DNA from 4 places in the Paenibacillus violae genome. Region 1 is predicted to be linked to each of the others. Evidence: riboswitches for the same ligand, from Rfam matches in the RefSeq annotation. Region 1 holds a riboswitch; each other region holds the start of a gene.
The links. A riboswitch is a leader RNA that binds a small molecule or an ion and turns the genes downstream of it on or off. The one in region 1 is predicted to bind cyclic di-AMP.

Region 1 (7,928 bases):
TATTAGGGCTCATGCCTAACATATCTTTAAAAAGCTTACTCATATAGTCTTCATGAACGTTGATGAAAGCGGCCATTTCGACATTGGTCCACTTTTTTCGGTAACTCGTTTTGAGTTCATGAGCTAAATGCAGTAAGCTTTCTTGATATTTCGGGTGAAGGGTGCGGTCAGTCTCCGCTTGATGACGGATCAGCAGCGTGAGCATTTGGAGCATCAGCCCCTTGGAGACCATTTCGAAGCCTTGTTTCTGCTCGGTCATTTCATGAATGGTCGCTTCCATCAGCGAAACGACAGCTGGCGGTAGCGAGATGGAGTAACCGTACGGAAACAGAGGTGCCCCGTCGATATAAGGCATCGCGCAAAAACAATCCATGAGAGGATGGCTTTCATCCACGACAATATCCCCTTGCTTCACGCGCAGGTCGCTAAAGAAATCAAAGTGAATCCCCAATAGATGAACATGCGGCGCTGTTAATACTTCAATGGTGTGATACACATTGGCAGGTATAAGCAGCAGCCTCCCCGCAGGAATCAACATCGACTTTCCTGATAAAGTGGCCTGCAGCTCGCCTTGTATGACATAGAGAAACTGAAAGTCGTAAATGCGCCGCGCCCATTTGAATTGAGGCGTTCTTTGGTGCAATTGAGCCCAATGGACGCTGGGCGCCAAATCACGATAGGTGGTATGCCGAATCGGGGAGATGCCTGTCAATGTCATCACCATCCAATGGATAGACTGGGTAGTCACTCGGTACCATTTTATCACATCGCTTGTTCGACTTTTGTAGAAACTTGGCAGTATGATTTGTGGTTCTTATTCTAACTTAGGGGGTAATTTAAGGGAGGATGAACTCAAAACATTTGGCGGTGGTATGATGTTTTCTGCATTGAAAAGGTTACTCATTGGTCAGCCTTTGAAATCAGCCGAGTTAGGGGAGCAAAAGCTGAACAAAACAAAGGCGCTAGCGATCCTGTCGTCTGACGCGCTATCATCAGTCGCATACGGACCTGAACAGATACTGATTGTGCTTATCACCATAAGCACCGCGGCTCTTTGGTACTCGATACCGATCGGCGTGGGTGTGCTCATTCTATTATTGGCTCTCATTTTGTCTTATCGGCAAATTATTTTCGCCTATCCCCATGGGGGCGGGGCCTATGTCGTTTCGAAGGAAAATTTGGGTGTAAACGCCGGCCTTCTCGCAGGAGGCTCCTTGCTGGTGGATTACATCCTAACCGTAGCGGTCAGCATCTCAGCGGGGACAGACGCAATTACTTCTGCCTTCCCGTCGCTCCACCCCTACAATGTGAATATTGCTATTCTGCTCGTTGTCGCCATCACGATTCTGAATCTCAGAGGGATCACTGAATCTGCCTCCATCTTGGCCTATCCCGTCTACTTATTTATTTTGGCGCTGATTATATTAATCTGTGTAGGCTTGTATAAAGGGGTGACTGGCACAGTTACACCTGAGATGCATGCTCCTATAGGAACGCCGGTTGCCGGGATTACTTTGTTCTTGTTATTGAAAGCTTTCGCATCGGGCAGCTCGGCCTTAACAGGTGTGGAAGCAATCTCCAATGCCATTCCGAACTTCAAAGACCCGGGACCGAAGAATGCCTCCAAAACCTTAGCGGCCATGGGATTGCTGCTTGCCATTCTGTTCTCCGGCATCGTGTATTTGGCTTATGCCTATGGCATTGCGCCTAAAGCGGAGGAAACCGTCGTCTCGCAGATCGCCTCTCAAACCTTTGGGAGAAATTACATGTACTACTTCATTCAAGGCACGACAGCGCTGATCCTTGTGCTTGCCGCGAATACCGGGTATTCGGCCTTTCCTTTGCTCGCCGTTAATTTGGCCAGGGACAAATATATCGCTAGAATGTTCACGATCCGAGGGGATCGATTAGGGTATTCGAACGGGATTATATTTCTGGCGATTATGTCGATCATTCTGATTATTGCGTTTAAAGGCAGAACGGAGCATCTTATTCCGCTGTATGCTGTGGGTGTGTTTATTCCCTTTACACTTGCGCAAACAGGGATGCTCGTCAAATGGGTGCGCGAAAAGCCCAAAGGCTGGATCGTTAAACTAACGATCAATTTGATTGGCGCTTTGATTAGCTTTACCGTCATGCTGATCTTTTTTATCACGAAGCTGGGGCAGGTATGGCCGGTGTTTATCTTCCTCCCCTTGATTGTTTATACGTTCCATAAAATCAAAAAGCACTACGAGGCCGTGAGTGAGCAGCTGCGGATCACGACGTGTGAGCCTTCTATCCCGATCAAGGGGAATGTGATGATCGTGCCTGTCGCAGGAATTACCCATGTCGTGGAAAATTCCATGAATTACGCGAAATCGTTAGCGCCAGATCAGATTATTGCGGTGTATGTGGCCTTTGATCGGGAGGCAGAGAAGCAGTTCCAAGAAAAATGGGAGTGTTGGCAGCCGGATGTGCGGTTAGTCACCCTGCACTCCCACTATCGGAGCATTATTCAACCGTTGACGAAGTTCATCGATACTGTGGAGCATAAGGCGAACGAGTCGAATTTCCGGGTAACCGTCTTAATTCCGCAGTTTATTCCCAAACGAAACTGGCAGCACATTCTCCATAATCAGTCCAGCTTACTGATCCGCGCGTTTCTGCTGTACAGGCGGGATCTCATCGTGACGACGGTGCCGTATCATTTGAAAAAGTAGCTGACCATAAACGTACAGAAATCGGCAGTAAAACGCCATTTCTGTACGTTTTTTGTATGTCAGGCTTTCCTACATCGTAGGACTCCCCGTTTTGATTCTTTTCCCAAGGTGGTGCTCTCTTTGCACCCTTCGAATGAACGCTTGAAGTTCCTGCTCGGTTTCACACACGGCCGCGTGCTCTAACCAAAGGAAAAACCTTTTTTTCGATATGGCTGAAGCATGCAGAGGAAAGGTATTTCTTGATTTGACAACATACAAGCCAGAGGGAACATTCTTCCAAGGTGCTGTGAAATTCATGCGAATTGACAGCCTTGATCGCTTCTCCCAGTCTTGCTCCTTTTGTTTATTTCGTATGGATCTGTACATGTTCATGATCACGTAATGCTCCGAGATTTCGGTCAAATTGGCATATCCGGCTCGTTGCGCTTTTTGAATAATGTCTGATTTCTCCTTAGAGAACCAGTACCCGACAATAACAGGGAAACGGTTAGCCTCTTCTAACCATAAGACGCCGAACCACTCGTAAGTTAAGGGGATCGGATTTAACATTTCGGGGATTAACCCTAAATAATAACGGGGAGCGGAAGCCATCGTTATTTCTCCTTTGCACGTAAGACCTGACAGCAATAATGTGTGTGTTCTGCTCCTCAATTGTAAGGCTGAGAGGAATAAAAATGGGGTAAAGAAAAGCGGGGTAACCCATAAAAAAACGATAAAAATGGCGTAAATGGAAGAAAAACGAAGCTTGAATAACGAGAATTCATGCTTTAATTGTTTGAAAGCGCATCCACTCGTCTATATGGCAAAAAGAAGGTCGCGGTACGTTTTACAAGGCGGATCTCCGAGGCGTAAGATTCAGAGCATCAACTTCACAACAAGTTGATAACGCTGAGTCCCCACAAGGGGAACGGGGGAACCAATAGAGGACGGATACAGATCAACGTCTTCGCGGGGTGAATCCAAGGCAAGCTCCGGCTTGCCAAGGTAGGGCGCTTCCAAGCCCGAATCCGACAGCTAACCTCGTAAGCGAATTGGGAGAGAGCCAACGTTCTATGTGCTAATTACAGCTTGCTTGTTATACCAAGCTGCCAAGAAGCCCGAGAGCAGGGAGTCTCTGCTCGCAGGCTTCTTTTTGTTGTCCAAAAAATGAGGAGAGTGAATCTACACATGGTTCCCGAATGCAAGATTACCCGAATTGAATGCTATCGCTTTGATGATGAATTATCCGATAAACTGCTGCCCGGACATGGCCGCGACTGCCATTGCGGCATCCTTTCCATCTCAACAAGCTTGGGAACAAGCGGTTTAGGAGATTATGAAATTCCTTGCGGCAATCTAAAGGGAGATTTCGTTCAATGGGCTGTTGTCTTTCAGAAACTCAAAGGGCTTTCCCTTGAGGACGGTTTGCAGTATGTCCGTCAGAAGAAAGAGGCATGGGGAGAAGTAAGGACTCATGTGATCGAGTCGGCATTAACTGACTTGTCAGATAAGCTTCAACATAAATCTATAGGCAACAAAGAGTTGGATGTTCTATCGAATCGTTCATATATCTTTGACCATTCAGAGGCCTATGTCTCTTTCTAAGCATGCGCATTTTTATGTTTTTTTTATATGCACGCTAAGGATTCTTTACCTCATTTTTATACAGTTCGGCGTTACAATGAGTCAGGAAAGGAAGCGATGAAAGTCATGCAAAGCGATTTGCTGCTAATAGCTGCGCCAACCAAGGCAGGCGAGGACTTTATGAAACAAATCAGGTTGGCTGGGTTTCCTTATGTTGCATTAACGAACAACAAGATGGAAAAACTCAAGCTAGAAGGGCAGGGAGTAAAAAAGATCATCCAGGTGGATACATCATTACCGGGTTCACCCCATATCCCCGATTATCCGATCGGGAGCATTATTCTGTTCGAAGAAAGCTTGACGTTATGCTGCCGCTATATTCAGATATGCCGCAGTTGGACTTCAGGGCCGATGTATGTGATTACCCAAAGTGTAAATCCCCGATTGATTTATAAAGGGTTAGGCGCTGACTACGTTATTTATTCTAAAAATGGTGATGTGAAGTTTCTTCTATCATCTCTATTACAAACAAATAAATTAGGTTCTGTCTGATCTGGAGGAGGTGCGCGATGTACAACGATGTAACAATGGTCTTATTAATGGCATTAACCTTTCTGGGATTTTGGGGATTTATGAAATTTTGCGAAAAAGCGTAAGCTGATGCTTTCGATGCGAGTTTTTGAATGAAAACTTATAGGAGGCAACCAAATGATTGTGATTGGACTAATTGCGCTAGCGATCATGGTGTATCTCGGTTTTGTTTTAGTGAAGCCGGAGAAATTTTAATGGATAAATTAGAACTTATGTAAAGCAGGGGGAGAACCTACTATGGGTATGGGATTGTTGCAAGTAGTCATCACACTGGTGATTATCATGCTTTTGGTGAAGCCGGTGGGCAGCTACTTGGTGAAAGTTTTCGGTTATGAAAAGAGTGGTCTGGATCGTGTGTTCGGCCCCTTCGAGCGTATGTCCTATCGCCTAATGGGTGTTAAAGAAGACGAAGCGATGGGATGGAAGAAGTACTTAGGAGCTGTATTAATCGTCAACTTTGTCATGATGATCCTCATGTACGCCGTATTTCGGCTTCAAAGTTTTCTGCCGTTTAATCCCGATGGGATTGGCAACGTATCTCCAACAATCGCTTTTAATACTACGATTTCCTTTATTACAAATACGAACTGGCAAGCTTACAGTGGTGAAAACACGCTTTCCTATTTCTCTCAGATGGTAGCCATTACGTTCCCGATGTTTACATCGGCGGCAACCGGATTCGCCGTAGCGGTAGCTTTTATCCGCGGATTAGTGGGTCGTCAAGATAACCTCGGAAACTTCTACGTGGATATGACTAGGGCGATTACTCGCGTCTTTCTGCCGCTTAGCTTCATTGTCGCTTTAATTTTAGTTTTTCAAGGCGTCCCGCAAACCTTGCTGGGAGCTGTTCAAGCGACAACGATTGAAGGGGCTGAACAAACGATTACTCGCGGTTTAGTGGCTTCCTTGGAATCGATTAAGCATATCGGTACCAACGGTGGCGGATGGTTCGGAACGAATGCTGCGCATCCTTTTGAAAATCCAACGCCGTTTACCAACATGATCCATATTATTTGTATGATGCTTCTGCCGACTTCGCTCGTATACGCATTCGGATTAATGATTAAGAACAAGAAACAAGGTTGGACCGTCTTCGCGGCCATGGGAATCATCTTCCTGGTCATGCTGGCGACGGTGTTCTACGCAGAGTATAAAGGCATATCTGCTGTGGATGCGATGGGCGTTCATGGGAATATGGAAGGCAAGGAAGTTCGATTCGGATTATCTGAAACAGCGCTTTTCACAACTGTTACGACAGCAGCTACAACAGGCTCTGTTAATGCGATGCATGAATCGCTTACACCGCTAGGAAGCATTGTTCCTTTTGCGGAGATGATGTTAAATAACGTATTTGGAGGCAAAGGGGTCGGCTTATTAAACGGACTGCTTTATCTCATCTTGTCTGTATTCATTTGTGGACTGATGGTTGGACGTACGCCAGAATTTATGGGCAAAAAGATTGAAGGCAAAGAAGTGAAACTGGCTGCGATCGCGATTCTGACGCATCCTCTCATCATTTTAGCACCGACGGCTTGGGCGTTGATTCGTCCTGAATCGGTCACGTCCATAGCGAATCAAGGGATGCATGGCCTTTCTGAAGTTCTGTATGCTTTCACCTCCGGTGCAGCCAATAACGGATCTGCCTTTGGCGGTTTGAGCGCTGGAACGAACTTTTATGCGATGAGCATTGGTCTTGTCATGCTGGTTGGACGATATATTTCCATTATCGCCATGTTAGCAATAGCAGGCTCACTTGCTACTAAGCGTGTTGTGCCCGTTACAACAGGTACACTTCGGACGAATACGCCTTTATTTATGGGGATTTTGATCATGATTATTTTAGTTATCGGTGCTCTAACGTTCTTCCCGGCGCTTGCATTGGGACCGATTGCTGAACATTTGGCAGCGCGTTAAGGATAGACGTAATAGAGAGGGAGGATTTACATGGCAGTGGAACGTAAAAAAACATTAACAAAAGAAATTGTCAATCAAGCTATTGTGGATTCATTTAAGAAATTAAATCCATGGGTAATGATTAAAAATCCGGTCATGTTCGTCGTAGAAGTAGGTACCGTCATTACCTTTCTATTATCACTTGCACCTGACCTATTTGGCTCGACGGAAGTAGGCAGGGCTTATAATATCGCGGTCTTTCTGATTCTGCTCTTTACTCTGCTTTTCGCGAACTTTGCGGAAGCACTGGCAGAAGGGCGCGGCAAGGCGCAGGCTGACTCTCTACGGAAAACGAAGTCCGATACGAAAGCTCGTCTGGTTCAAAAGGATGGCTCCTACAAGGAAGTGTCTTCTACTACACTCCGTAAAGGCGATATCGTTCGTATTGAAATCGGTGAGATCATCCCATCCGATGGCGAAATCATTGAGGGCTTGGCTTCCATTGATGAATCCGCCATTACAGGTGAATCTGCTCCTGTTATTAAAGAAGCGGGAGGCGACTTCTCTTCCGTAACCGGCGGTACACGGGTAGCGTCCGACTATATCGTTGTCAAAGTGACGACCGATCCGGGTGAATCTTTCTTAGACCGTATGATTGCTCTTGTGGAAGGCGCGAAACGGCAAAAAACGCCGAATGAAATTGCTTTAACAACACTGCTTGCCGTATTGACGCTGATCTTCTTGATCGTCATTATGACCATGGTGCCAATGGCCCAGTATTTGAATGTGAAACTGGAGATTTCCACGCTGATCGCGCTGCTGGTCTGTCTGATTCCGACAACCATCGGCGGTCTCTTATCTGCGATCGGTATCGCCGGTATGGACCGTGTAACGCAGTTTAATGTGCTTGCGATGTCCGGTAAAGCGGTTGAAGCCGCAGGCGACATCGATACGATGATTTTAGATAAAACGGGAACCATCACCTTCGGGAATCGCATGGCGTCCGAATTCGTTCCTGTAAGTGGCGTGACAGCCAAAGACATTACGTTTGCTTCTCTTCAAGCTTCTGTTAAAGATGAAACACCGGAAGGGCGCTCCATTGTTGAGCTTGCCAATAAACTTGGCGAATCCTGGCAAACAAATGCTTACGAAGGTGCGGAAGTTGTCGAGTTCACGGCT
Region 2 (7,928 bases), on a different contig from region 1:
CTACTGCGGTATGGGTCGGCTATGATAAGGACCGGGACATCTCTACCGTCGAGTCTCATCTGGCATCGCCGATTTTCGCAGAATTCACGGAACAAACGCTGGAGGCCATTCCGCCTAAGCTGTTCCAAATTCCAGAAGGCGTAGCCAATGTCTATATTGATCCTGTGAGCGGAAAGCTGTCCAACGAGGATTGCCCGAACGCTCATCTTGAGGCATTTCTCGCCGGCACGGAGCCAACGACTTACTGTACGGGCAAACCCGCCAAACCCGCTTCGGGTGATGATAAAAAGGACGCGCCAAAAGGCCAAAACGGCTCTTGGTGGAACGACCTCAAACGCTGGTGGAACGACTGATTTCCAGCCTCCACGCGGCTTTCGGAGAACACAAAAAGGCAGAACTAAGCGCGTCTTAGTCTGCCTTTTTGCTGTCCTAGTATATGAGGTAACATACACTAGGGTCTAGTATACTCGGTTCACATGAACGTAACAATGGATGACACATAATGTTCATAACTTCCAATTATGCCTTGCTACAATTACGAAAGGGCATCTTTCAGCACTTGGTCCGAGCGGTTCCACCATTCTTCGTTATGGCTGATCAGCTGTTTTTTCAAGGCTGCACGCTCGTTGTCGGACAAGCCTTCCAGGATAAATTTACGCTTCATGGCGCCATCCATCTTGTTCACATGATCGGCCAGAATTTTCCATCCCCGGCGTGCCTCTGTATCGATCAGCATCTCGCAAGCAGACATGCCGGCATAATACGCTCCTTCTTCGGTGCGGTCGACGGCAACCCATACGATCCACGCCTTGCGTCCATTCGGCACATCCTCTTTGTTCGTCGAAAATTTAATGCCTTTCTCGATTTTACTCTTGGCATGCAGTGTGCCCTCATCGAGATAAGCTTCATCTCCATCAATAATTACCCCTGATACATTGCTAAGATCGATTGCCCCAGCACCGAATCCTTTGTGATTGACTTTGGAGCTTACTATATTCAAGGCCAGCTTCTTTTTATCCGCTTCCATCGTTGCACCTTCCACTCATCGTAATGTTAAAATGATACCTTTGCTTTTATTGTAGCTAAAGTACTCCATGAGAACAAGAGCAGAGAACCGGAGCTTGGCCAGAGCCTATTTCAGCCGTGTTAACAAATCTTTTCCACTCACAGAAATATTCCCTAGGTTGTCTACATATACATGCTGTAGATGCTTGTTAGGCGGGGTGAATCTATTGAGTGTTTTATTCAAAAACCGAAAGCTACAATGGTTCGTTGTCATGCTCCTTGCAGCAGGCACTGTCTTGCTGTCTGAAACTTTGCTCCCATCTGCAAGTAAACTGACGGTGCCCGTCGTCTCTAAGGAGGAACCGTCAGCTCCGGCGCCGGACATGCAGCCTGCAGATCGCGGCAAATCTTCGGACAAACAAACGCAGGAACCGCTGAGCTACCGCATTGCGGAGTATCACATGAATGTTGCCTACACACCCGAAACAAGGCAGCTCAAGGGGCAGCAAGCGTTATCGTGGGAAAATCCGGGAACGGTTCCTGTGCAAGAGATTTATCTGCATTTATATCCGAATGCATTCGCATCTAAGAAAACCACGTTTATGCGGGAGTCCGGCGGCAAGCTAAGGCAAGATGAAGCTACGGCGGATAGCACCGGTTGGATGGACTTGCTTTCCGTAAAAACGGAAGATGGCGAGGACCTTACGCCACGCATGGCGTTTGTACAACCTGATGACGGCAATAAAGACGACCACACGCTGATCAAAATACCGTTGTCAAAGCCGGTTGGAGCCGGCGAGCGAGTCACACTCAAAACGGAATTTCTCGTCAAACTGCCCGAAGCCTTCGCCAGAATGGGCTATGTGAACGACTTCGTGATGGCTGGACAATGGTTCCCTAAGGTCGCCGCTTATGAACGGGCCGGCACAAGGGGACGCACCGAGCCAGGCTGGAATCTCCATCAATACCATGGGAATTCGGAGTTTTATGCGGACTTCGGCTTGTATGATGTGAAAATTCAAGTGCCGGCGAACTACACGGTTGCCGCGACAGGTTTCCCTGTGAAACCGGCGGTGACGGAGAACGGGACGAAGACGTACCAATTTTATGCCGATGATGTGCATGATTTCGCATGGTCGGCTTCACCTCACTTCGTGTATGTGGAGGAACCCTTCTCTACGCCGCAAATACCCGGTGTGAAGATCAAGCTTTATCTTGATCCCAACCATCAGGATTTGAAAGACCGCTATATGTACGCTGCCAAAAAAGCGCTCTCCCGCTATAGCCAGTGGTACGGATCGTATCCTTACTCGACCTTGTCTATCGTTGTACCTCCTCCCGGAGGCAGCGGCGCAGGCGGGATGGAGTATCCTACGCTCATAACCGCTTGGGGCGCGGACGACAAAACGCCGGATCAGGAATTGGAACGCGTCGTTGTGCACGAGATCGGTCACCAATATTTCTATGGCCTTGTGGCGAGCAATGAGTTTGAAGAAGCTTGGCTGGATGAGGGCTTTACCTCCTACGCCGAGGATAAAGTGATGGAGGCCGACTTCGGGGCAACCCCTAATTTGCCTGTCGAGTCCAGCTACATTACTTCTCCGAATGCCCTGCGGCAAAACGCATGGGCCTATACCGGACATGATCAATACGCAGAAAATGTGTATACCAGAGGCAAACTCGTGCTGAAAGCCATCGAGAAACAGGTCGGCACCAAGACCATGGATCGTATCATGCGGACTTATTTTCAAAAATGGCAATTCAAGCATCCTTCTACCAAAGACTTTCAAAATGTGGTCGAGGATGTAACGAAAACGAAGTGGGACGACTTCTTCAATGAATATGTCTACGGCTCAATGATGGTTGATTATACGGTTGAAAGCATCCATGTGAAAGCCACTGGCAGCAAAGGAGCCGGCCCTTACGAGAGCACGGTCCTCATCTCCAAGCGTGGAGGCAATTCGCCCGAAGTGCCGATTCAGTTCCATTTCGCCGACGGTACGATGCTCGACAAAACGTGGGACGGCAAAGAGAGCAGCATTGAGTACAAACTAACCCACACGACGCCTATTGACTGGGTTCGTATCGACCCGAACTACTCGCTCATTCTTGAGAACAAGCATATTAATAACTTTATGCAAGCAGAAGTGGACACCAAGTGGAAACTCCGCCTGAATCTCGGCATTATCCAATTCCTGCAAGCTATTTTCGGGTGGGTAGCCTGGTAGGCGCCCACTCTACAAGGCAAGTTTGCCTTCAGAAAACAACGCTTAGGAGGGACACCGGTGACAACCTATCTCAAATCCGGCTTCAGGGCGGCTCTACGGCAACCCTTCGCTACGATTGTCTTGTTCATCTACCAAATGTGCTGGGGGATGCTCCTATATAAGCTTGTACAAGGGGTGTTAGTTCCCCTCATGCACCGGTTTCCCGGCGGCGATCAGCCGAAGCAAGCGCTCCAGCTTTTTCTGGCCGAAAGTCAGTTTCAGTTATTCAAAACGGATCTTAGCCACTCTTACTTGTGGTGGCTGGCCGGCCTGCTCCTGGCGCGCATGTTCCTTAGCCCGATGCTGAACGGCGGTGTCTATTATTCGCTCACCCATTCCGATCAAAATGCCGGCTACCGCTTCGTCCGCGGCATCAAGGAACTCACGCTCCCCTTCTTTGCCGTGTATTTGATTCGAATCGCCTTATCTCTGCTGCCGCTCATCTGGGTGCTGCCCAAAGTGCAGAAGGTGTTCGCTCACAGCACATCTTATGAACAGGCTTCCCTCGATTTACTGCCTTGGCTGCTGGGCATGCTGGTGTACGGTTTTCTGCTGCATCTGCTCTTCATGTATGTGCAGTTCGCCATTGCCGCACGTCTCGGCATTATATCCACAGTCCTAACGTTCATGCGGTACTCGCTTCCGATTATCGGCCTTTCTCTGATACTTTTACTGAGCTCAGGACTTTTGGCAGGGATCACGGTCACAACGACCTATATCTGGGCAGGTCTGGTAGCGCTAATCATTTATCAACTTTTCCCGCTTTTCCATATTTTCATGCAGATGTGGTCCATTACGTCGCAATTCCAGCTTCTTTCCGCCAAATTAAGTCGTTAAAAAGCAATAAATAAAACCATAAATGGTTTAGATTTGTTCAACCCCCTTGCAAAAGGGGGTTTTTTTGTCTGTAAAGCGAACCTTTACACATTTTTTCAGACCCAATTGCACGAAAAAGGAGGAATTTCGATGTTTATGACGAATTTAAGGGACTAGCATTAAAAAACCAAATATTTCATGCCGAATTCCTCATTTCTTGGGGAAACGGGGGAACCATACCGGGTGAATTGATCTTGCAAGACAGGGATCATAGGGAACCTTCAACCGAACCCTCCAGCTAACCTCGTAGGCACCGGAAGGAGACAAGCAGTTGAAAAAGGTTGTTGCTCTTCTTTTTAGTCTTGTTTTGTTTTTGAGTGTAGCTTTAGGGAGTGTGTCTGCGTCAGAATCCACATTGGACTCAACGGTTGACGAATTGATTGGAGTACCGTACCGCGATGCGGGAACGACAACAAGAGGCTTTGATTGCTCTGGTTTCACCGCGTACGTGTTCAACAAATTCGGCATTGACCTTCCTCATAGTTCAGCAGCTCAAAATAAAGAGGGCTACTGGATCGACAAAAGTGATCTTCGTAAAGGTGATCTTGTGTTCTTCGACACAGGAGGCAAAGGCATTTCTCACGTAGGCATCTACTTGGGTAACGGTGAATTTATTCATTCCGCATCCAATGAAGGCATCGTGAAAAACAAGCTGAGCGAATCCTATTATGCGAAAAGGTATGTATCCGCTAGACGTGTTCTGTGGGATGATATCTACAATCAACTAACTGCTGAATCCAAGTAATTTTCTTGTTCATCATGAATAAAAAGCCCAGACAAGCGTTAGCTCGAATGAGCTGCTTCTCAGGGCTTTTATTCATTTCTTGTGGCTGTTGTAACTTGACATAGCGTGTAAGCCGTCCTATAATTACGGCATCATGTTTCTAGGGTTCCGTGGCGCTGCAGCGCCAGTCTGGTCCGAGAGAAAACACACAGCGAATACGCTGTGATCACGGAGGGGAAAAAGCCCGGGAGTCTTATCGCATTCGCGATATTGCTTCCAGGCTTTTTCTTTTTGCCGCGGTCAGATGGGCATCTTCGCATACTTTCTTAAGGAGTGATTCACAGATGGCATGGCTTTACTTGGTCATTGCAGGTGTTTTTGAAGTAGTTTGGGCGATCTCACTAAAGTTCTCCAACGGTTTTACACGGCTGGTTCCGTCCAGCATCACCATTGTCGGCATGATCATCAGCTTTTATTTTCTGGCGGTGGCTACGAAAACTCTACCTATCGGCACCGCCTACGCGGCTTGGACGGGAATTGGCGCTGTAGGCGCGATTATTATCGGCACCCTATTTCTGAACGAGCCTGTTAGTTTACTGCGTATCCTATTCATGATCCTCATTCTGGTCGGCGTTCTCGGCCTTAAATTCACATCCGGACATTAAGCCAGGAGTTTCCTTCTTTCCTTGGGCCGATGATTCTTAAGCCACGATGTAGCTAACATACCAGAAGGAGCTGCCGACAAATATGCGCAGATGCTCCGACAGCGGCTTAAAGATTTCATTCAACTCTTCGTACGAATAGTAGTTTTTAATAATTTCATGCTTGGAGCCATCGGCCAGCTCCCTTCTTTTGTACGTATCTTCGCTATGTTCACTCGTAATCAGCTCGCCGCCTCTTCCCGGGACGTACACATTATCCGCCATAAAAACGCGGGCTCCCCGTCCAAGCCGCTCATGAAATCCTTGCAGAAACGAATCCAGACGATTTTTCGGGATATGCGAAAACCAGAAGTTGGCGATTCCGTAGTCAAAATCCCCTTGTACTTCCGAAAGCCGGTAAGCATCCCCTTCGACGAAAGAGGTATTATGCAGCGGCCAAGATTTGGCTGCAGCAATTTGCAGCACCTCCGGTCGAACGTCCACCCCAACGATGTGCTTGGCTGTTTCCGCCATGAACTGCGTCCAATATCCGGTACCGCAGGCCACCTCCAAGACACGGCTCCCCGTAACCTGCCTCTTCACGATATCCGCCAGCATCGCAAGTTCTTGCTGATAGTCCGCATCCTCGCGAGCATAAATCCGTTCATATTCGGCTGCTCGCGCGCCGTAGTAATCCTGCATGCCTTCTTTCTCTTCATTCAAAAGCCGCTGCCTATCCTTCACTTCGTGAACGATCCGTTGTTTAGCTGCCAATAAGTCGGCAAAAATAGCTCCGCCCTGCGAAGCATAATTCGCAAGTAGACCGTGCGTCGCCATCACAATAAGCTGTGTCATCGACAAGCCCGTTTCCTCAGCCATGCGCTCCAGATCGGTCTTCACCTTTTCAGGCAAGTAGACGGAAAGTCTTTTGGTCTTATCATTCTTATCGTCCATTGGGAGATTCCTCCTTTGCGTTTTTATTATATTAACATATATTATATGTCATTAAAACATATTAATTGTACTTTTTTTATGTGAGTAGAGAATTTAGGCTGCATGAAGAAGGCGACACCGGCCACTCACCCTCGCAAATCGCTCTAGTAAACATAGAATACAAAGAAAGTATATTCATATGTTGATAGGAGATGGAGAAATGATTCCCAAACAACGAATGGCTGGAAAACCGAGCAAAATTGTTCGGCTCCCCAAGAGCGCAGGCCTGCCCAGAAGCAAAGCCATGCTGATGTACCGTACGCAGCTTAGAAAATACCATAAGCCCGGTTCGGGTCGCTTTCTAAGTCAGCGCACGGTTTCGATCGGCACCGACAACTCGTGGTTCAATGCGCAAATCATTCCCCGCAACCCTGCGTGGGTGCAAGTTGCTAATGCCAACTATGTTTGGTACTCCGGCAATTTGAACAGTGAGAATGCCATCATTTCGACACGTTTCACGCTTTCTGAGCGTAGAGCCATTCTCGGCGCTTCTCTTTTCCTATCTGTCGACAATTATGCCGTTGTCATCATCAATGGCGTGCCGCTCCTCTTTGACGGACCGCAGAACACACCTTCCTTCTACAACCCGGGCCGCACTTTCGACATTCGCCGATTTGTACGGCGCGGACGCAATGACGTCGTTATCATCGCCTTTAACCTTGGCGGGTCGCGCACCGAGGAAAATCCTGCCGGCGTTGCCGCCAGGCTCGATTTTCGACTTAGCAACTTGCAATAAAAGATCTGTATATGAAAAGGCCGGGTCTCCATCCGTAGATGGAACCCGACCTTTTTTTACATGAACTGTCGTTCACTCCCGTAGCGGCGCTTCAATTGACTCAAGAAGAACTGCAGCGAGAGGAATAACAAGGCGAAGCTGGTCCCTACACTCAAAATAATCCAAGGATGCAGCCTAATATACCTGGAGCCGTAGGCGATAAGGGACAACCATTCCCCCGATGTCGTAATGGTAATGGAGTAGCCGGCGTCGCTGTCGCCAATCGTTTCCGTACCGCCAAGAACAATGTTAAAGACGGCTAATTGCCCCAGCAGGAAGAGCACTTGCATGAATTCGCTAAGGAACATGAACGTCATTTCATTCCTCATGCAGGGGATTAAATGCCGGACTGTACGGTGAAAAACAGAGCCGCCCATTAAACGCGATGCTTCAATAAATAATTTATCATTATAATAACGCGTTCGTTCGGCAATCTGATGAGCTAGCGGAAATACGCCGATGAACGTGACGAGAATGACAAAGGTGGCGGAGAAGAGCAACTTGTAGTGCGCGTCCGCTTTCACCCACTGATCGAGCCTCAGCCCGAAATACATCCCGGCTAATGGCGGAAATAGAAATACAAACGCAGGCACGGAAGCCACTACCCACTGCATCGCTTTTAGAACACCCCACCCTTTGCCGGTGGT
Region 3 (7,928 bases), on a different contig from region 1:
CATGGAAATTGATTTCCCGTCGAATCAATCCTATGATGTGTACAGGCCGGGGGAGACGGAGGATAATTTGCCGATTCTGCTTTTGGATCATAAAGAGACGCTGACCGAAATCACCCACCGCTCGGAGATCGTTCAGTCGATTAGCGGCTTTCAAATGGGTAAGCATCATGTTTATTACCCGGAGGAGTTGCTTGAGCGTCTGAATGCTTCTGAATATCCGGAGCTATGGGAGATGCTAGGCGAGCAGGAATAATACATAAGAGGAAGTAAGGAGAAGAACATGCTAACAGACTCACATACTCATTTAAATGCAGAACAATTTCAGGAAGATCAGGACGAGGTTATACAACGGGCTCGTGAAGCCGGTGTTACTAGAATGGTGAATGTTGGCTTTAACCGAGAGACAATTCCTAGTTCAATAGCTCTTGCTGAAAAATATGATTTTATCTATACAACAGTGGGGTGGCACCCTGTCGATGCGATTGACATGATGCCGGGAGATTTGGAATGGATCGAATCGCTGTGTCAACACGAAAAAGTGGTGGCAATCGGCGAAATCGGACTTGATTACTATTGGGATAAATCGCCTAAAGAAGTACAGCAGCGAGTTTTCCGGGAGCAAATCAGGTTGGCGCGCAAGCTTCAAATGCCGATTGTGATTCATAACCGGGATGCGCATCAGGATATTTTGACCATTTTAAAAGAAGAGAAAGCAGCTGAAGTCGGGGGGATCATGCATTGCTTTTCGGGGAGCTGGGAGACGGCCAAGCAGTGTTTGGATATGAATTTCCATATTTCCTTTGGGGGACCTGTCACTTTCAAAAATGCAAAACAACCCAAGGAAGTGCTCGCGCAGGTTCCTTTGGACCGCTTACTCATAGAGACGGACGCTCCTTACTTGACCCCGCATCCTTTCCGCGGCAAGCGCAATGAATCGGCTTATGTTCGGTTGGTGGCCGAAACCGCCGCGGAAATTAAGGGTATAAGTCTGGAAGAACTTGCAGAAATAACGACAAACAACGCCATTGCCTTGTTAGGTCTCAAGTAAAGCATTCTTTGCAAATTTTCGTCGTAGAAATACTCCACAGCTGAGTGAGATAAAGAGGAAGCCGATGAGCGGCACGACTATGTAGATAAGTGAAGATCGAATCATGAACGGAATCGAAAGCATACATAATTCTAGCAGCAAGGCTGACCAAATGATGAAGGCTAAGGAGCCGGCTTTCAACTGCCGGTTAAGCGGGTACATGTCGAGCCAAAAGGTATAGCGGTGTGAACGCTCAAGTGGCGTAAGTTGAACCATGGAAATGATCAAAGCGATGAAGAAGATGAGCAGTCTCGCTGTGCTGCTGCTTGAAACGGCGATGGCTAATGTGCCCAGTAAGGATATACGTAAGACAATCGCGAATAGCTCCGTACGTAGAAATGTTTTCATATATATGTAGAGATAGGCAGCATCTTGTTTAAAAGGAATAAATCTTGTGACCCCGCTGATCCAGCTTCGGCGGGCTATTCGTGTTCCCAATTGCGGAACATCCACGAACCAGTTGAAAAAGGCATATAATCGCGCTTGCTGCTGCCTTTCCTTCGCAATGAGATAATCCCACCCGATGTAGTATTTGGATACGTAATGCGTAGCAGTTAACCAAGCCAGTGTAAGTACAAGAGCAGCTCCGCTTGCCCAGAGGACGCTTGTCAGAAATTGCAGAGAAATCAGGACAACTGTTGCCAGCCAGCGGAAGCTAACGGAAATCCTTCTTGCGCGCTCATTAGTAAATCGGCTTTCTTGCCAGCTGGCCAATAAATGGCCTACCTTCATTAATAGAAGCAAAGCAAGCATCCATAAGAAATGCTGCTCATCGCGGCCTAGGCAGTGATGATACAAGGGCCATAGGACAACCCATGCCAGAAATGTCCAGAATGCTTGCAGCACTAGGCTGTACATGAATCCGCCGCGGAAGTAAGGACCCATCTGATGTTCAACGCGCATTAGAAACATACGGTCTGCGCTTCTAGCTAGCGTGCGAATGGGGCTTGAGGCTAACAATGGTACCAGCAGCAAAAGGACGATCCACAGATAGGGATAATCTGTCGGAAGGCGCTGTAGTATTTTTGCATAATAATAGGAAGAAAGGATGACAAGAAATAGCAGGAAGCCGAAAAAATTGCTGCGCGCTGCATACTGCAGGTAACCCATGGATTCCTTCATATAATGCTCAAATCTCTTCTGCCATAGGGCACGGGTATCCATGTCCATCGCCTTCATACTAATTCTCCTTTTACAAGTTTATAAAAGATGTCGTCCAATGACGCTTGCTGGAGCCCTGTCTGCTGACGCAATTCGACTAAATCGCCTTGAGCGACCATATGTCCTTTGTGAAGGACGACATAGTTATCGCAATATTTTTCAATCGTAGACAAAATATGCGAGGATATGAGAAATGACGCGCCGCGTCGCTTCATTTTGACCATCAACTCCAGTAATGAGCGGATAGCCAGCGGATCGAGCCCGAGAAAAGGCTCATCAATGATGTAGAGGGAAGGTTCGATCAGGAACGCATTCATGATCATGACCTTTTGCTTCATCCCTTTGGATAAATGGCTTGCGAAAGAGTTAAGCTTGTCCTGCATGTGAAACTGCTCGAGCAGCGCTTGAGAGCGGGAGAGATAGTCATCTTTCGTTAAGCCGTAAGCCATGGCGGTTAACTCCAGATGCTCGCGAATCGTAAGCTCTTCATATAGCTCTGGACTTTCGGGCACATAAGCGTAAGTGGCACGGTAAGGCAGCGGATCTTCGGCTAACGTCAAACCGTTAATTTTAATTGAACCCCTTTGCGGTTGAAGCAATCCAAGGATGTTCTTGATGGTCGTACTTTTTCCTGCGCCATTCAGTCCGATTAATCCCATCATTTCACCCTGACGGATGGAAAATGTGAGGTCGTGAAGAACAGGTTTATTTGGTAAATATCCCCCGAATAAAGCGTCAACTTGTAATATGGGACCCATCTCAGTGCCTCCCTAAATATCTAATTATTGGAATTTATACATAGGTTTCATACCTGATAATTATAAACAAATTTAGATTCGAAGCCTAGTTTAAGAGTGAAAACACGAAGAAACTTAGTATTCGTACGTTATAATGAGTTAAATGTAGATAAAAGGTGGTTTTATCTTGAAAATAAGCTATTTTTAATCGATTTAGCCCTTTTTAGTAGGTGTTAATCCCTTTACAGGCAGAGATTAACAGCGTAATATACTTTTCATAATAACTTAATAACCAATTTGCCATTTTTCCATTCGCTGAGTTCCAATTATGGGAACGGGGGAACCACTGTTAGCTTATAAAGCGGTATCGCTGACGAAGTAAACAGAGTGAGTAACAGGGGTGAATCTTGGACGTTGAACGTAAGTTTACGTCTGAGTAGGGCGACTCTCACGTCCGAATCCGTCAGCTAACCTCGTAAGCGTAAGAGAGGTAACGATTGTCGTGCGTGCTATTTGTGTATTTTTACTATGCAAACTAAGCCAGCGAGAAGAGTCCTCTTCTTGCTGGCTTTTTGTCCCCATAAGGACCTTTAACTGTTTCGGACGACTATTCGTAACCCGGAATTCATAGGATGATGAATAGCAAAGCGGGGTGGGACGACCAGAACGTAGCTGTTTCCAAACAACTGCGGATGGACGACACGTTAAGTTAAATTAAAAACCTTAGTCGCGTCAAATATAATCATGCTGTAACCTGGCGGCGAGGCTTTGAAGGAGGACCGAAGAAGTGGGCAGTATCTCTTTTAGCGAGACCCATGTAAAACGATCATCCAGCATGTCCTTCGCATTGCGATGGAAGCATGAAAACTTGCGTTTGATTTTAAGCCTGGCTATAATCTCAATCGCAATGACTTTCATGTTTTTGGTGTTGTTGTACGGTACGGCTACCAAGAGCGTATCCGTGGTTGTGAATGGACAAGAAACCGTTGTGCACACGAAGCAATGGGTCCTGCAACGCCTACTGGATGAACAAGCCATAACGATTGGTGAACACGATGAAATATCTGCAGACCCTACGGCTACAATCAAGGGCGGGGACAAATTCGTCATCGAACACGCTTCTCCAATTCAATTGACTGCTGATGGAAAGACCACCACTGTTTACACAACTGCAAGAACGGTTGAAAGTGCATTGCAACGTTTACATATTGCACTTGGGGAGCACGATAAGCTGACTCCCGAACCGACAGCCTCTTTAAGCTCAGGCGATGAAATCAAAATCGTCCGTGTGAAAAAAGAGACGGAAGAAGTAACAGAACCGATTGCATTCGACACGGAAAAGAAAAATGATGCATCGTTGCTTAAGGGTAAAGAGCAGGTCGTTCAAGAAGGTAAAGAGGGCGTACTTTTGAAAAAGAAAGAAAAGACTTACGAAGATGGCGTATTAGTTGCAGAAGCTGTTGTAGGTCAAGAAGTACAGGAACAAAGTGTTAAAAAAGTTGTGTCCGTTGGCACGAAAAATCCCGTTGTCGTTCTGTCGGCATCATCCCCTAGCGTGGATGAGGTCTCTAAGAATGGTGTAACATTTGGGTATAAACAAATCCTCAAGAACGTGAAACTCACGGCTTATTCAGCGGGAGCCGATTCGACAGGGAAAGCCGAAGGAACTCCTGGGTATGGGAAGACGTATACAGGAACGACAGTTACTGAGGGCAGAACGATTGCGGTAGATCCGAAAGTTATCCCACTGGGATGGTGGGTTTACATTGAGGGCGTTGGCTTCCGTCGTGCTGAAGATATTGGCAGTGGTGTGAAAGGCCAAATGATCGATGTGTACTTTGAAGATCATGGCTACGCCAATAAATTCGGAACGAAACAAGGGTATACGGTCTATGTCGTAGGACCGAAAAAGCCGTCTGAAAATTAACGTGTAAACGTCTGTTTCAGCGGGAACAATGTCAATATACGTTGCCAGGCAAGCAGCCTGGGCGAAAGAAGAGGGAATCCCTCTTCTTTTTCTGCGTACTGGGAAGGGAACCGATTATGATTAAAGAAGTCATCGTCGTTGAAGGCAAGGACGACACGGCCGCTATTCGCCGAGCCGTCGAGGCGGATACGATAGAGACAGGCGGCTCAGCCATCGGGCAAGCCGTATTGAAGCGAATAGCCCTCGCGCAGCAGCGCAGAGGCGTCATTATCTTTACGGATCCGGATCACGCAGGTGAGCGGATACGGAAGATTGTGGCAGCCAAGGTGCCTGGCTGCAAGCATGCCTTTATCACGCAGGCGCAGGCCGAATATAAGGGCGACATCGGCGTCGAGAACGCAGCGCCGGAGATTGTCCGGGAGGCGCTCCAGAACCTGCGGACAGAGTACGACGGGGCTGTCTCGCAGCTTACCATGGAGGATCTCATAGCCGCAGGGCTGATCGTTCATCCGGAGGCGGCTTCCAGGAGGCTCGTTGTTGGCAATGCCCTGGGTATCGGTTACTGCAATGGCAAACAATTTTATAAGCGATGTGCGATGTTCCAGATCTCACGTGAGGAATTTGAGGCAGCCTTGGAGCATCTGGAGCCGAAGATATAGTAAAGTAAGGAATAACAGTGGAATTCGGAATTCAGAACCTATAGATAAATGAGGGCTACATAATGACTATACCCGGCAGTGAAGTGATTGTAACAGCGGAAGATGTCGCAACACCCAGTAAGACGAAACAAATTATAAAAAAGCACAATCTCGTGCTCAAAAAGAGTCTGGGTCAGAACTTCCTGATCGACCAGAATATCTTGGGCAAGATCGTTTCGGCTGCGGAGCTTGGGCCTAACAAAGGCGCGCTGGAAGTCGGCCCTGGCATTGGGGCGCTCACCCAGCAGCTGGCCAAGCTCGCAGGGCGCGTCTTGGCCGTGGAGATCGATCAGCGTCTCCTGCCTATCCTAGGCGAGACGCTGGAGCCTTATCCCCATGCGAGTGTCGTGCATGGCGATATTTTGAAGACGGACCTGCCGGAATTGTTCCGGCAGCATTTTGACGGGCTGGATGGCGTCAGTGTCGTCGCCAATCTGCCCTACTACATCACGACGCCGATTATTATGAAGCTTCTCGAAGAGAAGCTTCCCTTGGAGAACATCGTCGTGATGATTCAAAAAGAGGTGGCCGACCGCATGGCGGCTCGCCCGGGCACCAAAGATTACGGCAGCCTCAGCATTGCCGTGCAGTTCAACTGCGAGCCGGAGCTTGTCACGATCGTGCCGCGCACCGTCTTTGTGCCGCAGCCGAATGTGGACTCTGCCGTCATCCGGCTGCGTGTGCGCAAAACGCCGCCGGTTGACGTGGCGGACGTGGACTTCTTCTTCGCTGTCGTCCAGGCGTCCTTCGTCCAGCGGCGCAAAACCTTGTACAACAACCTCGCTGCGAGGTTCTTTACCAAAGAAAACAAATCGGAGCTGGAAACTCTGCTCCAGAGCATCAACATCGAGCCTTCGCGCCGCGGCGAAACGCTCAGCATGGACGAATTCGCGCGCTTGTCGACTGCGCTTCGCGCGCACGGCTGTAAATAACCCGCACCAAATGCCCAGCCCCGCCATAGGATAACCCATGGAGGGGATTTGTGCGATGAGGCAAGGTGATTTTGTAACCCGTAAATCCTATGGCGGCGACGTCATGTTTAAGATTGAACGTATCGATCAATTGAAGGCAGTCCTGCGCGGCGTCGATTACCGATTGCTTGCGGACGCGCCTCTAGTGGACTTAACGTTGAAGAATCCGACAGAGTCGATGGACCATCCCAGGTCGAGTTCGCCTGAATTTCGCGAGTCATTGCGAAGGCTGGCGGTTGCCCAAGTGCAGCTTCAGGAGAAAAACCAACTCTCGGTTGCCCATACGCAGAAAGTGAACGCGGGATATTTCGAAGTCCCGGGTAAAGTCCTACACTTAGACGGAGATCCGACTTATCTACGCAAGAGCATGCAGCTCTATGGTGAACTTCGCGTGCCCGCTGAGGGCTTCTATATTCCCGAGCCCCAGATGGCCGACGCGCTCCACCGGCTGCTTCCGCAAATTAAGCCGGATATTGTCGTCATCACAGGGCATGACGGAATACTTAAGCATCGCAAAGCTGCTGGGCCAGGCGGCTTGTCCAGCTATAAGAACTCGCAGAACTTCGTGAACGCGGTTCAAATAGCGCGGCAGTATGAGCGCAATCGCGACGCGATGATTGTCGTGGCTGGAGCTTGCCAGTCACATTTTGAGGCTTTGCTCCGGGCTGGGGCCAACTTCGCCAGCTCGCCGGCGCGCATACTCATCCACGCGCTAGATCCGCTGTGTATCGCCGCAAAGCTATCCTATACATCCGTGAAGGACACGATTTCGATGTTGGACATTATGGATTTGACGGTGACGGGGCTTGATGGGCTGGGTGGTGTAGAGACAAGAGGGAGCTATCGAATGGGCGTTCCCGGTATTCAACATACAGATGAGCATGCTTAAATTTTTGCTCATTACAATGATTTTCTTTCAAGGACACTTGCCTGATGCTTCTCTTTTCGGAGAGGGCAGCAGGGGAGTGTTCTTTTTTTATTGGAAAAGTGAATAATTTGCGAACTTTGGAGACAACCTGTACAATGGGGAATTCAGAAATTAGGTGAAAATGCCGTTGACAACTGGATTATGGTGCTGATATAATATTTGACCCTGTTTGACATGCTTGTCAGGATGGGTTATAATTAACAAGGAAAGAGGTGGTAGTTGACAATGGCAAAAAATGCGCTGTTGGAAATCAAACGCAGTTTGGAGCCCCACGTCGGGCAGAAGATCATGTTGAGAGCGAATGGTGGCCGTCGAAAGACAGTCGAACGTTCCGGTGTTTTAGAAGAAACCTACCCTTCTGTGTTTATCGTGAAGCTTGACCAAGAATCACACGCCTTTAAACGAGTGTCATACAGCTA
Region 4 (7,928 bases), on a different contig from region 1:
GTAAGAATGTTATTGTATTGGCCGATCGATTGACCGATAACCAGTGGGCTTGTGTCTTCAAGCGTTTTACGAATATTCTCGCCGCCCGGTACTTCACCAACGCCCGTATGACCTGCACTGTCTTTGAGGATAACGATGTTACGTGTAAAGAATGGAGCATGCGCTCCACTTAGATTGAAGAGCATACTATCGTGCCCTGCAACTGGAATTACTTTTAGTTCGGTAATAATTGGCGTGCTGGACGCTTGATTTCTCGATTGCTCATTTAGCAGTTCTTGTTTCATGGCTGATCTCTCCCTTTCCAATGGATGAATACCAGTTTAATGAAGATGACAACTAATTCGCATAACTTAAGTTAAATTGTACCACGTCATCTAGCTCCTAAGTACTTAAATAACTTTTATTCACATATTTTTGTTAGGGAATAATATGCGCTTCGCTGGAGAGGACGTTGAAATGATGATTCATTATAAAAAAATGAAGATCGACGGCTGGGAGTTATTTTTTCGCCAAGCCGGTAGTCCGTACAACCCAACCATCATCCTTCTTCATGGTTTTCCAAGCTCATCCCATATGTTCAGGGATTTGATTCCTCAACTCACAGACCGATTTCATGTCATTGCTCCTGACTATCTAGGGTACGGAAATAGCAGTATGCCTTCCGTTGAAGAATTTGCGTACACCTTTGAGAATCTATCACTTATGATTGAAAAGCTTATAGATAATCTCTGTATTTCTCACTATATTTTGTACACCCATGATTATGGAGGTCCTATCGGCTTCAGACTGGCTGTACGGAATCCGCATCGTATTCTAGGATTCGTTATTCAGAATGCTGTGGTTAGTGAAGACGGATTAGGGAAACCGTTCGATCTTTTCAAAGCACTTTGGGCGGATCGAAATCCTGCAACTGAAGCGGCCTTTGCCCAGCTTGCAACCTTTCATTTTACAAAAATGCAGTATGTAACGGGCGTGTGTCATCCCTATCGAATTAGTCCCGATGGTTACCTAATGGACCAGTTATTTTTGGATCGACCCGGTAATAGCCAAATTCAGTTGGAATTGGGCTACGATTATCGGACCAACGTCGAACAATACCCTGTTTGGCAGCAATACTTGCGAACTTATCAACCTCCTACGCTTATAACCTGGGGCAAAAATGATTTTATTTTTACGGTGCAAGGAGCTCTTGCTTTCGGAGAACTATTAACATGTGTGGAAACTCACTTTTTATGCGGGGGACATTTTGTTCTGGAAGAGCAAAGTCAGCAAGTTGCGGAGCTTATCAAGTGCTTTTTTGGCCGTATCTATGCGCGAAAATAAACGAAAAAGGAGCTGCCGTCAGGCAAGCTCCTTCTCTATTGTTGAAAATCGTTAATTCGTATGGCTGATGTACGCTCTGAGGCAAGGATACGGACCACTGAAAATATGCGCCATGGCTACGATAAAGTTAAGGTGATCCAGTAAAATTTGGAGAGTGGTTCCGACGAGATGGGCTAGCGATTGTTCAACCGCTAATTCCTTTTCTGAACTCAGTTGGTTAAGCAGCTCATTATTTTGAGCGACCGTTTTACTAATTTCCATTAACGTCTGTGTTTCGACGTCTGATGGCCGGTAAGCCAAATTCGGAAATTGAATGTCGTACGTCTCCAACCGCTGTTTCAAATGAAGAATCTCATGTTGGCGCTGTACGGAATCGTTGGCTCTCTTCCATGGAAAAAGATTCTTCCATTCTTTGGTTACTTTCATAAGCAGCATGTCTAGTTCCTCCTATTTTCTCTAGAAGAGAAAAAGGAAGCGAGGGAATAGAACCTCAAATCACAATGTTCCATTGAATGTTTCTATCCATTTCTTTCTACGCTGACGAAGTTAGCTGACGGATTCGGGTTGAAAGTTAACCCTAACACTTCACTTTGTGTACTCACCCCAGGAAACTTGGTTCCCCCGCTTCTTTAATCTAAAGAATTAAGCGTATTTTATCAATTTACTCCAATGTATACCGAGAAGCAATAGTAATATTTTCTTATCTATTCAATGTCCTTAGTCATACATCCCTTGTAACCATAACATGATCCGATCTACTACCTCCATATATCTTTGCCCAACAAGCAATCCGGTGTGAGTCGTATCCCAAAGTCCTGTATACTCTGCATGGAGATGCTCCGCTGTCGCCTTTCCCCGCCGGTCATCCTCTTCACGATTAATTGCTTTAATAACCAAGGCTGGATTAACCATCAAACTGCTGTCTATCGATATCCCACCGCTTGCCCCCAAAGAGAAATAAAAATCGTTAAATGCTTTTAATGACTCCACAGTTATATACTTTCTCTGAAAATTAATGTCATCCATTGATTCATCTATACTGGAATTCTCTTCTCGGGATGGTGCGGGCATTAATACTCCTGTTGTCCTTCTAGCTATTTCTTTGTAGGGTACAGCTTCATAAACTTCCTTACTTATGCTTGTATCGATCACCACTAAGCCTGCAAGTTCGTTGGTTTCAGCCAGCTTCTGGCTCAAAATTCCTCCCATGCTAAATCCTATGAGTATCGGTGGAGCCTCACACTCGGCCAAAACCTCTTTCATATCCTCCAAATAATCTTCGAATGTTACATTTGTCAAATCGAGCACTCTACTTTTGTAGTGACCTCTCAAATTCATAACATAGCAATTCCATCCCTTGTTTATAAAGTGTGGGATGTATTTGCTCCACATCCAACTGCCCGTGTAGGCACCGTGTACAAATAAAAGCGGAGGTTTTTGGGAGGCTTCCTTCGGTAGCTCCTCTCCCTCGAAAATTTCTATAAATAGATCATTTTCTCCGATATATTTCACACGATGATCTGGCAAATCTTTTGTATAATCTTTCATGATAAGTTTCACCTCGTTATATAGTTTGACATCAAACTATTAGTCTAAAAAAATTTAAAAATTGTTATAAATTTTCGTTAGAATTCTCAGTAATTCTTCCTTTTCTTTATCCGTAATGTCCATGTAAAATACATCTAACATTTTTTCTGAGATGGTTTCAAATATCGGTTTCAGTTCCTCCCCTTTTGGCGTTAAGGCAACATAGACGACCCTTGAATCTACGGTGTCCCTTTCCTTTGTCACGTATCCTAGACGGACCAATTTATCTACGAGTGCAGTCACTGTAGACTTATCTTTATCAATTTTCTTGGCAATCTCCGCCATAGTCAATCTAGGCATCTTAAATAGAGCAAAGATAATATCCCCATGTGAAATGGCAATATCGTCGACCCCATATTTCGCCATCTCGGCTATGATAAACCGATTGGTCTTTTCTCTGATTCTGGAAATAATTGATACAGCGTCTCTTGGTTTCATATCTGTATTATAGTTTGACATCAAACTAATGTCAAATATATTTGAGGCAGCCGATGCAACTAGCCGGCTGCCTCGAACATTGTCACAAATCCACTTTATACATACAAGGAACGCCCTCCATATCAGAGGTAAAGATGATAAATGTGCCATCTGGAGAAAAAGCCGGATGCGGATGAGCATCCTGTGTGTTACCGTATGACTTCCAGCTAGTTCCATGGGAGCATAAACGCTCTTCTTGCCTCCGTTCTACATCCACTAAATAGATGAAGTGCTGCTCGGGCAGCTGCCCGTCCCCGACGATCATCGTATGATTGGCATTCGAAATAAAGTGGCAATACTTAGAGCAATTCATCCAGATTTCTTCCTCTAATGTCTCCGAGTCCATGAAACGGATACTTTCGTGATAGAGATCATCTTTATGTCTGTACACATAAGCGAATCTAGAGCCATCGGCAAGCCAATATTCATGTGTGATGAGCTCATCATGCGTCTGTTCCTTCGCACAGCGCAGCAGCGTCCCGTCCTTTTGGACTAGCCAGAGTCTGGCATCAATCAAATGCCCAGGACCTTCATGACAAAATAAAATGGTTGATGGGTCATTGGGACGAATTTGCGGATGCCCCAGCCAGCAGTCCAGCTCCTCATGCGCGATATGGCTGGTTCGCTGTTCGATATCCAGGTAGATGATTCGGCAGTGCGGCTTCGCTGCCCATTGTGGCTCGAAGTTGGACCAGTCCCCTTTGCCCGGTACAACATCCTTTTCATTAATTTCGACCAGAACGAGATACTTGTCATCTGAGCTGAGGCCGGGATTCGCATTGGATTTCCAGCCTGCAGGTGATGTATAGAGAACGTCTTCCTTCAGCGTCGTCATATCCAATCGCATAATCCGCTGATCTCGGCAATAGATCAAGTAGTTATCGTCACTCGTCAGACTGCAGCTGAAATCGTGAATATCGGGTCCTTCCGTTAATTGCAGAGCCGATCCATCGTTCAGATCCATCTTGTAAAGCTGACGGAATCCCTCTCGCTCACTAGCGTAAATGAGATAGCGATTGTCGTTTGTAATCATTTTATAATAAAAATAAGGATGATGATTTACCTGCTCCGGGGCTGTCAAACGAGTCATAGATCGGCCCGTGTAGGCATCGACAAACGGATGGAACTCGTTACGAATCGTAGATCCTTTAGCCATCTGTGATCACTCCATTCTCTTAATGTTAGGGACGAGGCCGCAGCATTTTCATCTTCTCAGCAGGTTTAAGCGGTAAGGTCAATTGAAGCGGCGAGCGGTTAGGGGTACGGAATACCGCCCGAACCTCTGCGTTCGCTTCTAAGACGGAAGCCGAAGTGTCGAGCTCTTCTCCTTGTTCGCCCAAACGCCATGCAAACAGAAGCAGCGCTTCCTGCATACGATCAAAAGCAAATCTCTTCCGCTCGCCGGCGTAGATAACATAGTCAAGGAACAGTTTATCCTGTTCCTGCCTGAGCTCCCAGCTTGGCTGTTCCCCGTCAAAGGCTGCGAATATTCTTTTCACCTGCAGCGTCTGCTCTGCTACGTGTACTGTAGCTGCTTCGGCTTCTCGCGAGACAGCTTCTGCCCTAACCTCATGCAGGCTTCCTCCAATCTCAAAGCGAACTCTTAGGTCCGCTGATTCGATGGCACCATCAATGGGATCGAGCCCAATGTGCGTATTGCCGCCATTTGTGCAAAATCCGATGCCGAACAACACATCCTTCCCCTTTTGAACACTGGAATAGATACCGGAAGAATAGTCATAACCTTCGTTCAGCAGGCGCAAATGAATATAGGTAGATGCATCACCGTTGCGTACATAAGCTAGCAAATTGCGGCGCTGATTCCACATCACATCTTTGCTGAAGGTTCCCACACTAACCGGCCCTTCCATATACGTAGTTGCTTGGTTAACAATGTCGCCAGCCTCGTCTTTGCTAATTGTTTGTACATGTTCCGCTGTCTCTGTTCGTTTGAACGCCGGTATGTACTTCTCAGGACATCCAATATCATTGCCATACCAATCCAGATTGTATGTCAGTTGATCGACTGGCATGAAGTCCAACTCACCTCGGCTGGCAATCTGCAAGAAGGATAAAACTTCCGGCGTCATCATCGTATGATAGGCACGGCTGTGCGGGCCTGACCATTGCTTGCTGGGGACATGGAAATGCTCGGCCACCATCCCCCATGCCACATCCAGCATTTCCGAGCTGAGCTGTTTCGCTTCCGCAACTCGGGTCGCTGTATGAATGCTCGACAATTCCTGTATCGCCACGATCGTATATGTCGGACTGTTATACTCCTGGAACGTTCCCAGCTGTTTCGTGTACTCGCTGAAAAGACGTAACCGCTCCAAGCCATAATTCAAGTACTTTTCTTCGCCATAGACCTCGCCTGTAAGCAACGTAACGAAGGCGCCCATTATGGCAATGTTCGTATAGCTAGGACCGACATTTCGCTTGATAATGGCGTCGCATGCACAATAAAGCGCATGCCTCATTTGTTCGCGCAGACCCGGGCTCAGGATATCGGAATGCCTCTGCTCGGCCAGCACCAGCCGCTTTCCGCAGAAGTCCGCCCAATTCCAGTCTGGCGGAGCCATCCTCTCCAGCGGCTCTTCGTAGAACCAAGACCAGATGCCGAAGGTAGCATGCTCCGGATTCTGATCCTGCAGGCTGATTACCTGTTCTAGTATGCCTTCTGCTCTTTCGATATGATGAGGCTGACGGCTGTCCAGCATTCCCAGCGCATAAACACACGCTGCCAAGGTGGGGTGAGTAAACGCTACATCTTTTAACGTACTGTGATAACCCGGCGTATGAAAAGGCTTGCGAACCATCCGCAGTTCAGGCGTATAGTCTTCGTGCCATTTATTAAGCTGATCAAGCAGCATCTTATTTGCATCCATTGTCATTTGATTACACTCCCTTATTCGAATGAAATAGCCCCCCAACTCCTGTTCGAATCGGGAGGCTGCTTAGCCTTCAATGAAGTTTACTTGCCTTTCACATTGTTCTGATACCAATCTTGCGCTAACTTATCAACGTTATCGCCGCCGAGACGTTTCCATTCCTTGCGAAGCTGCTCCATCCCCCATTGCGGCGTATATTGGGCACCACCTGTAATGACTTTTGTTTCAATATCATCAGACAATGGGCCATATGACGTAGAAGTTTCGCTCAGCTCAGGGAATGTTGGGTTGAACGGAATATCGCGTCTGTATTTGTTTTTCATAGCCACCTTGAGCGATTCACCCTGCACTTTGGCATATTCTTGTGAAATTGCATCCGTTGCCGCCATCACGGCGAAATCCTCTGGCTTCGGACTCCATTGATCGAGCACGGCATACTCTGGCGCATAGATCGTTTCCTTCTTATTCTTCTCAGCATCAATCGTTTGAGGGACACCATTAACCAGCTTGTAATGAACACCTTCCGTGCCGAATCTGACATCGAACCAGTTTTTGTCTATCCACCAATCCAGCAATTTGATTGCAGCTTCCGGATTTTTCATATCCTTATTAAACACAATCAAACGGTTTGCCGGCGGTTCTTGATACAAACCGAACTTCCCATACTTCGTTGAAACCGGCTCTAAAGGGACAAGCTGCGAATTAGGGACATTTTGCTTCAATTCCCGGTATTCGGCTCCAATGTTCCAACTCGCGAAGTAGATGCCTGCTTTCCCTGTCACGAACAGCTGTCTTTCCTTCTGGAAGTTCTTGTCCGTAATATATTCTTTGTCAATCAGCCCTTCATCGAAGAAAAGTTTAAGTTCTGCAAGCACATCGGCATACCGATCCGTTAAGCCGCCGTACACGATTTTATCGTTGTCCAGATACCAGTTACTCTTGTTAGATGCATACATCGCCTGAATAATACCTGCGTAGTTATAGTTAAAAGCAGCACCCAACGTATCATTTTTACCATTGCCATCAGGATCTTTATCCCTAAACGCCCGCATCACATTGACCATCTCATCCATTGTCGTCGGCGCCTTCAGTCCCAGCTTATCGAGCCAGTCTTGGCGGATCCACATTCCGTGATTCGCAATGGCGTCAATGCCCCGAGCGCTGGTCGCCATATAGGTTTTGCCATCAAACATCGTGTATGGCTTCAGCTCCGGATGCGCTTTCAAATAAGCTTTGTAGGAGGTGCTGTATTTCTCGATATAGTCGTCAATGGGTTGAATGGCTCCTTGCTCTTTCAATGTCGCCATGTAATCACGCCCGAATTCCCACATCATATCCGGCGCTTCGCCGGCAGCGATGAGCGTGTTTAACTTCTTCGTTGATTCGGTCCGCAGGATCGGAACCCACTTCACATTGATACCCGATTTCTCACTGATGTATTTGGTCGTCCGGTTACTCTCATAAGTTCCTTCGTCACTCGCCACTTGGCCGCGGTCAAGGATAGAAACACTGACTTCCAGTTTCTTATTCTCTCCTGACGCTTTACCAGGATTATCCGTGCTAGTTGGAGAGGAGCAAGCTGCAATTGTGAATAAAGAAGCGACTAGCGTTAAAGCTACGTGCTTTTGTTTAATCATGAATTCTTCGCCT

Region 2: it holds a riboswitch for cyclic di-AMP, as region 1 does, so the genes downstream of both, RQP52_RS26170 (C40 family peptidase) here and RQP52_RS16185 (hypothetical protein) in region 1, are expected to answer to the same signal.
Region 3: it holds a riboswitch for cyclic di-AMP, as region 1 does, so the genes downstream of both, RQP52_RS33955 (ubiquitin-like domain-containing protein) here and RQP52_RS16185 (hypothetical protein) in region 1, are expected to answer to the same signal.
Region 4: it holds a riboswitch for cyclic di-AMP, as region 1 does, so the genes downstream of both, RQP52_RS08890 (hypothetical protein) here and RQP52_RS16185 (hypothetical protein) in region 1, are expected to answer to the same signal.

The regions. Positions count from the first base shown of each region.
Region 1 is NZ_JAWCUD010000005.1:36,673-44,600, forward strand. Features, by position in the region: gene RQP52_RS16170 (helix-turn-helix transcriptional regulator) at 1-766, opposite strand, end outside; gene RQP52_RS16175 (APC family permease) at 876-2,702, shown strand; gene RQP52_RS16180 (hypothetical protein) at 2,772-3,293, opposite strand; cyclic di-AMP (ydaO/yuaA leader) riboswitch at 3,579-3,747, shown strand; gene RQP52_RS16185 (hypothetical protein) at 3,870-4,286, shown strand; gene RQP52_RS16190 (hypothetical protein) at 4,383-4,817, shown strand; gene RQP52_RS36490 (potassium-transporting ATPase subunit F) at 4,974-5,051, shown strand; gene kdpA (potassium-transporting ATPase subunit KdpA) at 5,100-6,770, shown strand; gene kdpB (potassium-transporting ATPase subunit KdpB) at 6,801-7,928, shown strand, end outside.
Region 2 is NZ_JAWCUD010000010.1:308,331-316,258, reverse strand. Features, by position in the region: gene RQP52_RS26190 (transglycosylase domain-containing protein) at 1-353, shown strand, start outside; gene RQP52_RS26185 (YwhD family protein) at 536-1,027, opposite strand; gene RQP52_RS26180 (M1 family metallopeptidase) at 1,278-3,233, shown strand; gene RQP52_RS26175 (hypothetical protein) at 3,291-4,109, shown strand; cyclic di-AMP (ydaO/yuaA leader) riboswitch at 4,278-4,416, shown strand; gene RQP52_RS26170 (C40 family peptidase) at 4,420-4,893, shown strand; guanidine-I (ykkC/yxkD leader) riboswitch at 5,023-5,125, shown strand; gene sugE (quaternary ammonium compound efflux SMR transporter SugE) at 5,217-5,537, shown strand; gene RQP52_RS26160 (methyltransferase domain-containing protein) at 5,574-6,467, opposite strand; gene RQP52_RS26155 (hypothetical protein) at 6,646-7,242, shown strand; gene RQP52_RS26150 (hypothetical protein) at 7,299-7,928, opposite strand, start outside.
Region 3 is NZ_JAWCUD010000019.1:10,684-18,611, forward strand. Features, by position in the region: gene RQP52_RS33935 (HD domain-containing protein) at 1-253, shown strand, start outside; gene RQP52_RS33940 (TatD family hydrolase) at 281-1,048, shown strand; gene RQP52_RS33945 (ABC transporter permease) at 1,034-2,266, opposite strand; gene RQP52_RS33950 (ABC transporter ATP-binding protein) at 2,263-3,006, opposite strand; cyclic di-AMP (ydaO/yuaA leader) riboswitch at 3,289-3,482, shown strand; gene RQP52_RS33955 (ubiquitin-like domain-containing protein) at 3,773-4,912, shown strand; gene rnmV (ribonuclease M5) at 5,029-5,571, shown strand; gene rsmA (16S rRNA (adenine(1518)-N(6)/adenine(1519)-N(6))-dimethyltransferase RsmA) at 5,634-6,542, shown strand; gene yabG (sporulation peptidase YabG) at 6,598-7,470, shown strand; gene veg (biofilm formation stimulator Veg) at 7,735-7,928, shown strand, end outside.
Region 4 is NZ_JAWCUD010000002.1:425,140-433,067, forward strand. Features, by position in the region: gene gudD (glucarate dehydratase) at 1-284, opposite strand, end outside; gene RQP52_RS08885 (alpha/beta fold hydrolase) at 460-1,323, shown strand; gene RQP52_RS08890 (hypothetical protein) at 1,375-1,758, opposite strand; cyclic di-AMP (ydaO/yuaA leader) riboswitch at 1,845-1,982, opposite strand; gene RQP52_RS08895 (alpha/beta hydrolase) at 2,041-2,871, opposite strand; gene RQP52_RS08900 (MarR family winged helix-turn-helix transcriptional regulator) at 2,926-3,369, opposite strand; gene RQP52_RS08905 (oligogalacturonate lyase family protein) at 3,431-4,543, opposite strand; gene RQP52_RS08910 (hypothetical protein) at 4,569-6,281, opposite strand; gene RQP52_RS08915 (extracellular solute-binding protein) at 6,362-7,915, opposite strand.